DNA from 2 places in the Hoeflea sp. 108 genome. Region 2 is predicted to be linked to the other one. Evidence: riboswitches for the same ligand, from Rfam matches in the RefSeq annotation. Region 2 holds a riboswitch; the other holds the start of a gene.
What was found. A riboswitch is a leader RNA that binds a small molecule or an ion and turns the genes downstream of it on or off. The one in region 2 is predicted to bind cobalamin.

Region 1 (3,396 bases), 390 kb from region 2:
GACGAACTGGATCACGCCGCCTTCGTGATGTTCGGAATATGGCCCGGGCTCATAGGCCGGCGACCTGATGCCGAAGGCGTTCTCCTCGACGATGCGGCGGTCCTCGTCGTTGGTCTCGGTCCAGACATGGGTCAACTCCTTCAAGTCGTAATCGACACCTTCGACCGCGTCCTTATGCACCAGCCATTTGGTGGTGACTGCCGTTTCCGTTGTGCTGATCGGCAATACGCGGAAGGTGACGGCATGATCGCCTAGAACATGGTTCCAGGTCGTCGGATAGTGGTAGAGCAACAGCGTGCCGATGCGGTCGGCCGCGACCTGGTCGGACAGGTTCTTGCGCACGGCACGCCTGCCCGTAGTCGTGTAGCTGACGGCCTTGCCGAGAAGCGGGGCGCGGGTGGCGCGGTATTGTCCTTCGTCGTCTATTCGAAAGCGCGAGGGCAGCCCTGCCGCCTCGCAGTGCGACCAATGCGCAAGCATGTCGGGATCGCTTTCGGCGCCGTTAACCCCGGTGACGGTTGGAGCTTCGGGGAAGGTCTTGCACAGCTCAGGATGGTTGGCCGCGCAGTGATAGCACTCCCTGTTGTTCTCCCAGACCAGCTTCCAGTTGCCCTTCTCGACGATGGTGGCTTCGAAAGCGACCTTGGCATCGACCAGATTGTGGGGAGCGAAGTACGGCTCCATCAGTGACCGGAACGGGCGGAAGTCGGCCGGCTCCTTGGCCAGGCAGATGAAGATGTAGCCACCGACGCTTTCGCAGGCGACGGGCTTCAACCCGAAGTCCTCCTTGTTGAAGTTCTCTGCCATCTGGCGGGCGAAGACCAGCTTGCCGTCGAGGTCGTAGGTCCATTGGTGGTAAGGGCAGACCAGTCGCGCCGACGTTCCTTTTTCCGTGGTGCAGACGCGGCTGCCGCGATGGCGGCAGGAGTTGTGGAAGGCGCGGATTTGACCATCGCGTCCGCGTACGATGACGACTGGATAGTCGCCTATCTGGACGGTGAAGAAGCTTCCGGCTTTGGCGACCTCGCAGTCGTGGCCGACGAACAGCCAGTCTCGATACCAGATCAGTTCGAGGTCGAGCTTGTAGAACTCCGGGTCGATGTAGAAGGGTTGCTGCAGGCTGAAGCCATCGCGCCGTTCGCGGATGAGTTTCAGCATTTCATTGCGCGTGTCCATGTCCGTCCTCGCTAGCGGTACAAGGACTGAACTGGTGGTATGGAGGGGAAGATCGCGCGGGTTCAAATGCCCGGACGCTCTGCCTCTTGACCGCCCACCGCGATCAGTCGGTTGAAAGAATTCGAGGCTGGTTTCCGGGCTCCGAAGCTGTCCTTTGTTGAGGACTGTCCCGACACCTTCCCAGGCATTTGCCCAGTGGTTCTCCCGTCGAGACGTCAAGCTTCGCTACCGTTGCGGGGGCAGCGCCGGGATCTAACCGGCTTCCCAATTATCCCGCAGACCACTTCGCCGGCGGGCACCTTGAACATCTTGATCAGATCACGGAAGCATCGCTGACAAAGCCGCGAAAGCGACATCGGCGGAATGCAAAGACGACAGCGGCCATGTTGCCGTCAGGTGCTTGCTGGCTTCACAAGCACTGCGTCCATGATCCATCCGTTGGCGCGACGCGCTTCGTTGCGGACACGCTCGATGTCGTCGATCACCTCTTTGAGCTTGCCCGAGATGAGAACCTCTTCCGGCATGCCGACATAGGCGCCCCAATAGACATCGAGATCGCCGTCGGCTTGCCGCAACGTCTTCTCGGCATTGAGCATGATGACCACGCTGTCGGCATTGTTGGGAAAACCTTCGCCCATGCTACGCCCGGTCGAGATCAGGATCGAGCGCCCGATGTCGCACAAGGCGACTTTGTGCTGGGCCGCCAGCGCCTGAATGCTGCTGATGCCGGGAAGGACCTCATAGTCGAGTTCGAAATCACCGCGGTCCTTGAGGCGATCGAGGATGCGCATGGTGCTGTCGTAGAGGGTCGGATCGCCCCAGACCAGGAATGCCCCGGTCTGCGACGCGTCCAGTTCCTCCATGACCAGCTTGCCGTATGTCGCCTCGACCTCTTCATGCCAGTCGGACACCAGCTGCTCGTAGTCGTCGCCGGCGCGCCGTTCGGGTGTCTTGAACTCTACGGTTCGGAAGGGGCGGTCCCGCACGTGACGCTCAAGGATCTCACGCCGGACACGGGCAAGCTCCTGCTTGCCGATGCCCTTGTTCGGGATGAAAAACACATCGACCTTGTTCATGGCGTTCACCGCCTGAACGGTGACGAAGTCGGGATTGCCCGCACCGATGCCGATGATCAGCACCTTCCTTCTCATTGGAGCCTCCCGGAAATGTGGGAGACCGCCAGTTCCCGACCGAGTTCGATAAACAGCTCTTTCAAGCGGTTGGGGCCGGGATGCGGGCCGCGATAGCCGTCAAGACGACGGATCTCCATGTTGACCGCAGCTGTCAGGTCGCTGCCGTCAGGCTGCGCCATCAACCAGGCTATCAGGACCTCCTCGGGTTGCGGAAGCGGTTTTGCGGTCCGTGCCGTTTGCCGGCGTCCGAGCGTCAGTCCCATGCCAGCGCTCCGCCGTTCTGGTATTCGATGACGCGGGTCTCGAAGAAGTTCTTTTCCTTCTTGAGATCCATGGCCTCCGACATCCACGGGAACGGATTGTCGGTTTCAGCGAAGACCGGCGCGAGACCGAGCTGGGCGCAGCGGCGGTTGGCGATGAAGTGCATGTACTGCTCGCAGAGCGCAGCATTGAGCCCAAGGAAGCCGCGAGGCATCGTGTCTCGCCCATAGGCTGCCTCGAGGTCTGCCGCATCCTTGACCATGCTGCGGACTTCCTCCTGGAAGGCGCGGGTCCACAGATGCGGGTTCTCCAGCTTGATCTGGTTGATCACGTCGATGCCGAAGTTGAGGTGGATGCTCTCGTCGCGCAGTATGTACTGGTACTGTTCGGCGATGCCGACCATCTTGTTGCGGCGGCCGAGCGACAGGATCTGGGCGAAGCCCGTGTAGAACCACATGCCCTCGAAGATGACGTAGAAGGCGACGAGATCGCGTAGGAATGCCTGGTCGGATTCCGGCGTGCCGGTCCTGAACTCGGGATCGTCAAGCGACTGCGTGTGTTTCAGGGCCCATGCGGCCTTGTCGGTGATCGACGTTACCTCGCGGTACATGTTGAACAGCTCGCCCTCATCCAGGGAGAGGCTTTCGACGATGTACTGGAAGGTGTGGGTGTGGATCGCTTCCTCGAAGGCCTGGCGCAGCAGGTACTGGCGGCATTCGGGGTTGGTGAGGTGGCGGTAGATCGCCAGGACGATGTTGTTGGCGACCAGTGACTCCGATGCGGCGAAGAAGCCCAGATTGCGCTTGATCATGCGCCGCTCGTCCTC
Region 2 (3,396 bases):
TCGCCCATCGTGTGCCAGACGACGCGGTCGCCGAAGGCGGCAAACGCGTCCTGCTCGCCCGAATGCCAGGCGCCCTTGATGAACTGAACCACACCGACGCGGTGGCCATAGCCCAACATGCGCAGCGCCAGCCCGAAGGCGGCGGTCGACTTGCCCTTGCCGGGACCGGTGTTGACGATCAACAGCCCCTTCTCGACGATGGTCTTGGCGGCGACCTCGGCATCCTGCACGGCTTTGCGCTTGGCCATCTTGGCCTTGTGGCGCTCGGCTTCCTGCTCGTCGATCGTCTTCATCATTTCACCTTCATCGGCAGGCCGGCGACCAAAAACAGCACCTCGTCGGCAACAGCCGCCACCTTCTGATTGAGCCTGCCGGCATCGTCGCGGAAACGGCGGGCCAGCGCATTGTCGGGCACGATGCCGAGCCCGACCTCGTTCGACACCACAAACCACGGCCCGCGCGGACGCGACAACGTTTCGATAAGCGCCGCGCATTCGGTAGCGACATCGTGCTCCGCCAGCATGTGATTGGTGAGCCAGAGTGTCAGGCAGTCGACGAGCACGGGCGCGCCGTCAGGCAGACCGGCGAGTGCGCCCACCAGATCGAGCGGCGCGTCGATCGTTTGCCAGCCGTCACCACGGCGCCCTACATGAATGGAGATGCGCTCGCGCATCTCGTCATCATAGGCCTGCGCCGTGGCGATATACGTCCACGGCGCAGGAAACTGCGTGATGAGCCGCTCGGCATGCGCGCTCTTGCCGGAGCGCGCGCCGCCGAGCAGGAATGTCAGCGTCTCAGGCAAGGCGACCGTTCAGCGCCTGCGGCTGCTCGCCCATGAAACGGCTGCGCACGAAGCCGGCGACAGCGCCCAGAACCACCCAGAACACCAGATTGGAGATGGTGACGGCGACGACGAAGCTGTGGTGCAGATCGGCCGGGATCGGCGAGTCGTGGCTTTCGGGCTGCGGTGCGCCGATGACGTGCGGTGCAACGATCAGCGCCACGCCGAGGATCGCCAGCGGCAACGATTTCCTGAAGGCGATCAGTGCAAGGCCTGCAGCGGTGGCGACGACCGTGGAAATCCACCAGATCTGGCGCGAGACAAGATCGGCTGCGGGCATCGCCGGCAGTTCTGGCGGCAGGCCGAGGCCGGGTGCCAGGGTGAACACGGCAAAGCCGGCAAAACCCCAGAAGACACCCTGGCGCCAGTTGGCGATGCCACCGGCGAACTCTGAAACGGCGACCAGGATCAGGCCGAAGGCGATACCGCTGATGATGTTGGCGAGTGCCGAATAGGCAAAGCGCTCGAAGCCGTCGGCAGGCGCCCACGCTTCTTCCTCGGCCGGGACCTGTGCGACGACAGCAGGCGCAGTCGACTGCGCGGTAGTGGCAGGTGCGGTCGCCTCGGTGCCTTGAGCGGGTGTAGCGGCATGATCGTGGCCGCCGGCGTTCTCATAGGTCTCCGCCTTGAAGATCAGCGGGTCGGTTGAATAGGTCTGGAGCGCGGCCAGGATCACGCCGGCCAATAGGCCGCTGATCGCCGCGATGAACACGACGTTGCGAAAGACAGACATGGTTGGATTGCCTTCGTTAGTGGCAGGGGAAAGCCATCGAGTGGCGATAGTCGTGGGCAGCATTGTGCACCACTTCCATATGCGAGAACCCGAGGAAGCCAACAACGAAGATGCCGAGCAGCGCGGCCATCGCCAGCTGCATCGCGCGCGACTGGGAGGAAACGCCAGTGCCGAGTGCGGAAGTAACCGTGTTCATTTCAATGTCCTTTCACCCTCCACCCGAGGGCATAGAATAAAGTCTTCGTCGCCGGCAGGTCTCCTGGCTTGCGGATCGACACCCTTCCCCGCCTTCCCGAAGCAAGCTTCAGTGGCCTTTGGGGAGAGCTAACCGCACACAGTTGCGGGGGCAGCCGCGGCTTTGGGCAAAAACTCCCTCACCGCATTCCCTCTTGATTCCAAAAACTGGAACCGACGACGGCTGCGACTATAGAAACAAAAGCATGGGGCGGCAAACCAAATTCCGACGCCGCAGCGCTCGAATGCGGCGTTCCTGCGATCAGGCACGCGCGGCGATTCGTTCCGCCACCAGATGCTGCAGCCGCCACAGGTGCCGGTCGTGGATCGAACGCTGCTCCAGGTTCTTGACCACATTGTAGAGATAGTCGGCCGCCGAGCCCCAATGACCGCAAGTCGTGGCCAGCCGATTCACAACCTCGTCTTCGCCGAGCGCCCCGGCATAGGCATGGCCTTCGCGGTTGATGACGAAGGCAAGCGCGGTCAACGGACCTTGATCGGTGGCCAGCGTCAGCCAGCGCGGCTTGTAGGTCGAGGGTTTCAGCGTCATCTCGCGACGGAAGAGCTTGTCGAGTTGCTCGCGCCGGTCGCCATCCATCAGCCGCAGCGCCACACCCTTGCACTGGCCGCCGCGATCCATGCCCATCATCAGCCCGGGCTCGGCTTTTGTCGCGCGCCAGCGGGTCATGTTGATGCAGAACGAACGATGCCAGCCACGCGCCAGCGCCACCCTCTCCTCGGCATGCTCGACCTCGGGTTTCCAGATCAGCGAGCCATAGGCGAACAGCCACAGCGGCCCCTCCTCGGGATTGGCCGCCAGCGTCTCGTCGATCATGCGCGCATAATCGGCGTCGTCGAGATGCTGGGCGTCGGGATCGGGACCGGCATCCGCCACCTCGCGGTGGCAGCGCGCCACCAGCTCCTCGGTCAACGACATCACGCGACCGTTCATTGCCGACATCCCCGAACCCTGTGCATGACGTTGGCTAGTCCCTCTGTTGCCGCGCTTCAACCATGATAGTGCTGCATGGGCGGCGAAACACCCGAAAGCCGAAGCGAATGGCCATGACGATGCAACCGACCACCGACCAAGTTCAAGCCCAAACGCCACGCGTCCAGGTGATCGACATCGCCCGTGGTGCAGCGCTCATCGCCATGGCCATCTACCATTTCGCCTGGGATCTCGAGTTCTTCGGCTATGCCGATCCCGGCATGACCGCCTTCGGCGGCTGGAAGCTGTTCGCCCGCTCGATCGCCTCGAGCTTCCTCTTCCTCGTTGGCGTAAGCCTGGTGCTCGCCCACGCCAAGGGCATCCGCTGGCGCGGCTTCTGGAAACGGCTTGCGATGGTGGTTGCCGCCGCCGCCGTCATCACCGGCGCGACATGGTATGCCATGCCGGATACCTTCATCTTTTTCGGCATCCTGCACCAGATCGCCTTTGCCAGCGTCGTCGGCCTTGTTTTCCTACGCCTGCCGCCGCTGCTGACGCTCGTCGCCGCAGCCTTGGTGATCGTCGCCCCCAACTATCTGCGCAACGACGTCTTCAACCATCCTGCCCTGCTTTGGGTCGGCCTCAACACCGTCGCTC

Region 1: linked by a shared signal. The riboswitch ahead of B015_RS0112405 (aromatic ring-hydroxylating dioxygenase subunit alpha) and the one ahead of B015_RS0114480 (CbtB-domain containing protein) in region 2 are both predicted to bind cobalamin.

The regions. Positions count from the first base shown of each region.
Region 1 covers NZ_KB890024.1:2,521,652-2,525,047, reverse strand. The annotation lists gene B015_RS0112405 (aromatic ring-hydroxylating dioxygenase subunit alpha) at 1-1,176, opposite strand, end outside; cobalamin riboswitch at 1,284-1,494, opposite strand; gene cobF (precorrin-6A synthase (deacetylating)) at 1,569-2,327, opposite strand; gene B015_RS0112395 (hypothetical protein) at 2,324-2,572, opposite strand; gene B015_RS0112390 (ribonucleotide-diphosphate reductase subunit beta) at 2,563-3,396, opposite strand, start outside.
Region 2 covers NZ_KB890024.1:2,914,142-2,917,537, forward strand. The annotation lists gene cobO (cob(I)yrinic acid a,c-diamide adenosyltransferase) at 1-293, opposite strand, end outside; gene cobU (bifunctional adenosylcobinamide kinase/adenosylcobinamide-phosphate guanylyltransferase) at 293-802, opposite strand; gene B015_RS0114475 (CbtA family protein) at 795-1,574, opposite strand; gene B015_RS0114480 (CbtB-domain containing protein) at 1,591-1,770, opposite strand; cobalamin riboswitch at 1,806-2,002, opposite strand; gene B015_RS0114485 (gamma-glutamylcyclotransferase) at 2,071-2,760, opposite strand; gene B015_RS0114490 (DUF1624 domain-containing protein) at 2,874-3,396, shown strand, end outside.